DNA from 2 places in the Hamadaea sp. NPDC050747 genome. Region 1 is predicted to be linked to the other one. Evidence: riboswitches for the same ligand, from Rfam matches in the RefSeq annotation. Region 1 holds a riboswitch; the other holds the start of a gene.

Region 1 (3,201 bases):
AGCAGATCGGGATCGATCATCATGCCGAGCCGGCCGCCGATGACCGAGCCGTCGCCGCGCCCGGTAGCGCGCGACAGCGCGGCCGCCGTCTTCGAGACGGAAACGGCGAAGGCCGTACGCAGCGGCAGCTTCTTCTCGTCCGACACGCGGCTAGAGTACGCGATCTGTTTTCGTGATTGGTTGTGTGCCTTGAATCACGGACATCTCGGGCAATCTGCCGGGACAATACGGGCGCCCGTCGTTCCGGGGAGACATTTTGGCTGGTCAGGGGCTACGTCGCGGGCTTGGCTGACTGCCGGTCATGCACTAGAAACGCAGGCGCCGGTCGATGACCGGTGAACGCTCCGGTCCCGCCGAGCCCTGCCCGGCCGGGCGTTGACCCCCAGCACAGCACCGGGCAGGGGTGGGGGACCCACTGACGCCTCGCTGTCCCAGCCGGGCGTCGGCCTCGTCCGCACGAGGCTCGGGGTGAAGCCGCCCTCCAGCGGCCGGGCAACCTTCCGCGCCCGAACCCGACAGCTCACCTCACAGGCGTGCTGAAGGGAACCCCCATGCGGTACTCCTCCTGGGAGCGTGCTCGAAGTCTCCTGTTCGGCAGCCACCGGCGTCGCCTGGTCACCGTCGGAGCGGCGGCGGTCACGGCCGCGGCCGTCGGCATTCCCGCCCTCGCGGCGGGGCCGCACCCGACGCCCACCGGCCTGACGGCTCCGGCGCTCTCGGTGCTTGCCTCTGCGTCGTCGTCCTCGCCCACGCCTCCGGCGTCTCCCTCGGTGTCCGCGTCTCCAACTCCGTCCGCCTCTGCGTCCGCGCCTGCCTCGAAGCCGGCGGCCCCCAGGAAGGCGACGGCTACCGCGACGGCGGCGACCAAGGCGGCGATCGTCCTGCGCGAGGTGGCGAAGCTCAAGGGTTCGCCCTACGTGTTCGGCGCGACCGGGCCACGCACCTTCGACTGCGCCGGGCTCACTCAGTTCGTGTACGCCAAGATCGGCGTCAAGCTCGTCAACTACGTGCCGACGCAGCTGGCCAAGGCGAAGGTCGTCCCCCACTCGAAGCAGCGCCCCGGCGACCTCATCTTCTTCCTGAGCGGCGACTTCGCTTACCACGTCGGCATCTACGCCGGGAACCACAAGATGTGGGACGCCCCGACCGAGGGGCAGGCCGTCGGCCTGCACGAGATCTGGGACGACGGGTACGTCGTCGGTCAGTTTTACTGATTTTTCGGCCGAGGTCCGGCTCGTCCGATCGGAGGAGTACGCCGAACGGGCGGGCCGGACGACTTCTGTGGGCTGTGTCACCGGCCGAACCGGACATCGCGGCAGGCAATTTCGGACATCGATGCCTGGACCGCTCGGCCGGGGTAGTTTTCCCAGCTGACAGCGCCCTTTCAGGTTCTTGGCGAACTCGCAGGCTCTTGAGTAGAAACGATCCGCCGGTCGGGTTCACCCGGGCGGCGGCGCCGCGGATACGCCGAGTCCCGCCCGTTCGCGGTGCCCACCCCACCGAAGCAGTGGATGGGCGGGAGCGGAGGAACCACCTTCGCCGGACCTGCCCGCAGATCGGTTTTCCAGCTCGGTTCGCCGGCCTGGTTCCCCGGATCGGTTCGCAGGCCGGCTCGGGGTGAAGCCATGCCGTCCCTGGACGCCGTGGCCGGGCCACCTTCCCGCCCGAACCCGACAGCTCACTTCGCAGGCGTGCCGGAAGGACGACGATGAAGTCACAGCTCAGGCGGCGTACCGCCGGACTCGTGCTGGCCGTCGGCACGGGCATCCTGGCCGGGACGCTGACGGGAACCCCTACTCAAGCCTCCTCGGTGGACTCGGCCACTGCCCCGACTACCACCGCCCAGGCCACCACCGCCCCGGCGACCGGCGTCGGCGCGGCCGACACGGTCGTGACGGAGAACGCGGTCACCGCCACGAGCGCGACCGCGATGAGCACGACCGCCGCGACCTTCACCGTCGCGCCGACCGCCGTCAGTTCCCGGGCGGCCAAGGCCGCGAAGGTGATCGCGCTGGCGAAGCAGTACAGCGGCCGTCCGTACCGCTGGGGCGCCGCCGGACCCAAGCGGTTCGACTGCACCGGGTACACGAAGTTCATCTACAAGAAGGTCGGCGTCAAGCTCCCCCACAGCGGCGCCCAGGGCAAGAAGGGGAAGAAGGTCTCCCGGGCCAAGGCGCTCCCCGGTGACCTGGTGATCTTCCGCAACTCCAGCGGCCGCGTCTACCACGTCGGCATCTACGCCGGCGGCAACAAGATGTACGACGCCCCGACCTACGGCAAGAAGACCGGCCTGCACCGCATCTGGAGCAAAAAGGTCGAGTTCCGCCGGGTGTTGTTCTAGACCTCTCACCCATCCCCTGAAAGCAGCCGGGCCCGCACCAGTGGTGCGGGCCTTGCTGTGCCGGGGACGCTTAACTCGTGCTTAACGAGCGGTAATGGCATCGGTGACGGTGATGTCGGAAACCGGACCATGTTGATCTTCATAGGGCCCCTCCACCCGAACGTACCTCTCGTGACCTGGCCAAACGGGGAGGGCTCGGGGCGTCGGGAGCGTCGATTTTGGTTGACGGTGGAGGGAAGTGGAGTAAAGTGGGGCCCACTGGTGGGGCTGGGAGGCCCGGCCGGCCGGGGGAGCGGCTCGCCGCGAACGAGCTGATCCCGTCTGCGTCATCGGGGGGTGGGGCCGATGTTTCTCGGCACGCATACCCCTCGCCTGGACGACAAGGGCCGGTTGATCCTTCCGGCGAAGTTCCGGGACGAGCTGGCGGGAGGTGTCGTGATCACTAAAGGGCAGGAGCGCTGTCTCTACGTGTTCCCGGTCGCCGAGTTCCAGCGATACGCCGCCGAGCAGTCGGCCCGTCCGATGAGTGACAAGGCGGCCCGGGCCTACACCCGGGTGCTGTTCTCCGGCGCTCACGACGAGGTCCCCGACAAACAGGGCCGGGTCACCATTCCGCCGACGCTCCGAGCGTACGCGGGACTGGAGCGAGACCTGGTGGTGATCGGCGCGAGCACTCGTGTCGAGATCTGGGACAACGCCGCCTGGGAGGCGTACCTCGCCGAGAGCGAGGAGGCCTTCTCGGACGTCGACACCGCCGGTGACGCCGGCCTGCCGACGGAGGCGGGGTGACGCCGGCCAGACGGTGAGCGCCAGGCGCCTGGAAGCGATGCCGCGAACATCGCAGCACCGGGCACGAAACC
Region 2 (3,201 bases), on a different contig from region 1:
AGAACCAGAAGAAGGCTCGCGACCTTCAGAAGAAGATCGCGCCGCTCAGCCTCCAGGTGCAGGTCTCGCTCGGCCAGGTCGCCGACATGGCGAGCGCCTACTACATGACCGGGCCGGCGTCGCGGCTGACCGGGCTGCTGAACGCGAAGTCGCCGGATCAGTTCCTGGACCAGTTGACGACGCTGGAGCAGATCTCGCAGACCCAGCAGCAGGCGATCGCGGGGGTCGCGGCGCAGCGGGACATCTATGACGGGCAGAAGGCCCAGCTCGACCAGCTCATCGCCACGCTCGCCCAGCAGGATGCCGCGTTGGCGGCGCAGAAGAAGTCCATCCAAGCGGAGATGGATCGCCTGCAGAAGCTGCGCATCCAGGCGTACGGGTCGTCGACGGTCGGTGGCAGCCTCCGGATCGGCGTCTGCCCGCCGGTGCTGCCGGGTGGTGCCCGCGCCACCGCGGTGAAGAGGGCGTGCTCCCTCATCGGCAAGCCGTACGTGTGGGGCGCTGACGGGCCGAACTCCTACGACTGCTCGGGCTTGACCAAGGCAGCGTGGGCGGCGGCAGGCAAGAGCCTGGAGCACTACACCGGCGCCCAGTGGAACGAGTCGCACTACGTGAGCCGGGCAAACCTACAACCCGGTGACCTGGTGTTCTTCTACTCCGATCATCATCACGTCGGCATATACGTCGGTAACGGGCTCATGGTCCACGCCCCGCACAGTGGTGACTACGTGCGAATGGCGTACATATCGAATATGCCGATCAGCCCCAGCGGGACGCGTTCCGTGCTTTAACGGACAATTGTGCCGAATTTCGGCACAATTGTCCCAATGAGGGGTCTCCGTCTCAGCCTGGGCAGCGGAGCCGGCCTGCTGGCCGTTCTGCTCGCGACCGTCCCGGCTCCCGCCAGCCCGACCGCCGCCGTCCGCACTCCGGACCAGCGGCGGGCCGCCGGTGAGGCCGTCACCCTCCGGTACGCCTTCGACGCGGGCTTGGCGGATCCGATCTGGGACGCTGATCGGACTCTCCGGCTGCACCCCGTCGGGGTGATGGGCGGTGCTCTGACAGCCAAGACCCGCGCCGGCACGGTGGCGGTCGGATATCCGCCGGTCTGTCCGGGTGACGAGGCCGAATGCCCGAGGGCGATCCTCGAGAGCGATCCGGGGCCGTGGCTGAATCCAGGGCAGGCCGACGTCGCATGGGGCGCGCAGGTGTTGCTGGATCCGCAGGACACCAGTGACGGCGAGAACATCGTGCAGAAGGGCTTCTCGACTCAGGGCACCCAGTACAAACTCCAGGTGGATCACTTCGCCGGCCTGCCCAGTTGCGTCGTCGCGGGATTGGTTTTCGGGGTCAACCGCATCTATGTCGCGCAGTGGCGTCACACCGTCGCGGACGGTGCGTGGCATCGGTTGGATTGCGTACGCCGAAGCACCGGACTGGCGTTGTTCGTAGACGGTGAATTGCGGGCGAGCACCGTGATTCCCGCGCAGTTGTCCATTGTGAACTCCGATCCGCTCCGGTTGGGCGGCAAGGGGATCGGGCCGTGGAACGACCAGTTTCACGGCATTCTGGACGACGTCTACGTCACGGTCGGGTAATTCATTGACTACACATTGAAGTGCGCGCGCGTCTCGGGTTGCGGTTTGATAACGCACGACTTTAGAGTCATCGAGGCGCAGGAAGTCGGTCGGCCATCCGGGGCGGCCCCTCGCGCCGCCGCCGAACCGCGACACCGTCGTGGACCGGGGACCCAGGTAAGTGAGGCGCGTGTCGCCTCGGGGGTGAATCCGCGTCAGCGGTAGCGCATCTTCCAGCGCGAACCCGGCAGCTAACCCGGTAGGCGGTGAGGGCGACTGCGAACGTCCTCGGTGGAAGAGGAGACCCACCCACGGTGGCCAGCCAACCCACCCGCAAGAAACGTGCCCTGATCACTCTCGCGCTCTCGGTCGTCGCCACGATGGGGATGCTGCTCAGCAGCGAGGCGGTCCGGGCGGACCCGTCGGTCAGCGCGCTGGAGAAGCAGATCGACGACGCCTGGAACAAGCTCGAGCCCGTGCTGGAGCAGCACAACGACACCAAGGAAAAGCTCACCGCCGAACGCAAGCGGCTCGAGGGACTGAAGAAGCAGCTCGATCCGCTGGAGCTCGAACTGCACGTGGCCAGCGCGCGAGTCGGCGAGTTCGCCGCCTACCTGTACACCGGCGGCAACACGACCGAGCTGAACGCCCTGCTCTCGGCCAAGTCGCCGACCGATGTCACGGACCAGCTGGTGCTGCTCGACCAGTTCTCGCGCATCCAGCAGGACAAACTGTCGGATGTCATCGCCAAGCGCGACGACCTGGCGAACAAGAAGAAGCCGATCGACGACAAGATCGCCGCGCTCGCCGACGCCGAGAAGAAGCTCAACGACCAGGCCAAGCAGCTCAACAGCCAGATCAAGACGCTGCAGGATCAGGTCCAGAAGTTGTACGCGACCACCGGCGGACTCGGCGACCTGCGCCCCGCCCCGTGCCCGGCGACCTACCCGGGTGGCAAGGCCGCCACTGCGGTCAAGTACGCCTGCCGCCAAATCAGCAAGCCCTACGTCTGGGGCGCCGACGGACCCGACTCCTTCGACTGCTCGGGCCTGACGATGGCGGCGTGGAAGGCGGCCGGCATCTCGTTGCCGCACAATGCGAAGTCGCAGTGGAACTCGGTCCAGCACGTGTCACGGGCCAACCTGCGTATCGGCGACCTCGTCTTCTACTACTCCGACATCCACCACGTCGGCATGTACGTCGGCAACAACTGGATCGTGCACGCGTCCCGAGCCGGCGTACCGATCATGATGCGAAAGATCGACGCCGCACCGATCTACGGGTACGGCCGCCCCTACGGCGCCTGACGGCTGCGCTTTCCCGCGTTCCCGCGTTCCCGCGTTCCCCCGTTCCCCGCTGGATCAGGGATCTCGGTCGAATCTTGCCCCAAGATTCGACCGAGATCCCTGATCCAGCGCTCGCTGCGGCGAGCGGTAGCCCCCTACGGGACAGTCACCTAGCTCGCACGACGGAGCGCTGAACCCGTCGCGACGGCGATGTCTCGCGCTCGGCGTACGACGAGCATTCTCGGCATGACTCGCCTTTCGTTCGTCCTCTTCGGATTCCTCTTGTCGGTGCTCCTGACCGTGGCCGGGCACCTCGACGGCAACGGCCTTTCGCCTTG

Evidence for each region. A riboswitch is a leader RNA that binds a small molecule or an ion and turns the genes downstream of it on or off. The one in region 1 is predicted to bind cyclic di-AMP.
Region 2: it holds a riboswitch for cyclic di-AMP, as region 1 does, so the genes downstream of both, AB0H43_RS01540 (NlpC/P60 family protein) here and AB0H43_RS29885 (C40 family peptidase) in region 1, are expected to answer to the same signal.

The regions. Positions count from the first base shown of each region.
Region 1 covers NZ_JBFAHM010000013.1:237,042-240,242, reverse strand. The annotation lists gene AB0H43_RS29895 (MurT ligase domain-containing protein) at 1-128, opposite strand, end outside; cyclic di-AMP (ydaO/yuaA leader) riboswitch at 374-546, shown strand; gene AB0H43_RS29890 (NlpC/P60 family protein) at 552-1,214, shown strand; cyclic di-AMP (ydaO/yuaA leader) riboswitch at 1,488-1,706, shown strand; gene AB0H43_RS29885 (C40 family peptidase) at 1,709-2,341, shown strand; gene mraZ (division/cell wall cluster transcriptional repressor MraZ) at 2,687-3,130, shown strand.
Region 2 covers NZ_JBFAHM010000001.1:321,250-324,450, forward strand. The annotation lists gene AB0H43_RS01530 (NlpC/P60 family protein) at 1-791, shown strand, start outside; gene AB0H43_RS01535 (LamG domain-containing protein) at 828-1,598, shown strand; cyclic di-AMP (ydaO/yuaA leader) riboswitch at 1,708-1,857, shown strand; gene AB0H43_RS01540 (NlpC/P60 family protein) at 1,892-2,884, shown strand; gene AB0H43_RS01545 (DUF998 domain-containing protein) at 3,110-3,201, shown strand, end outside.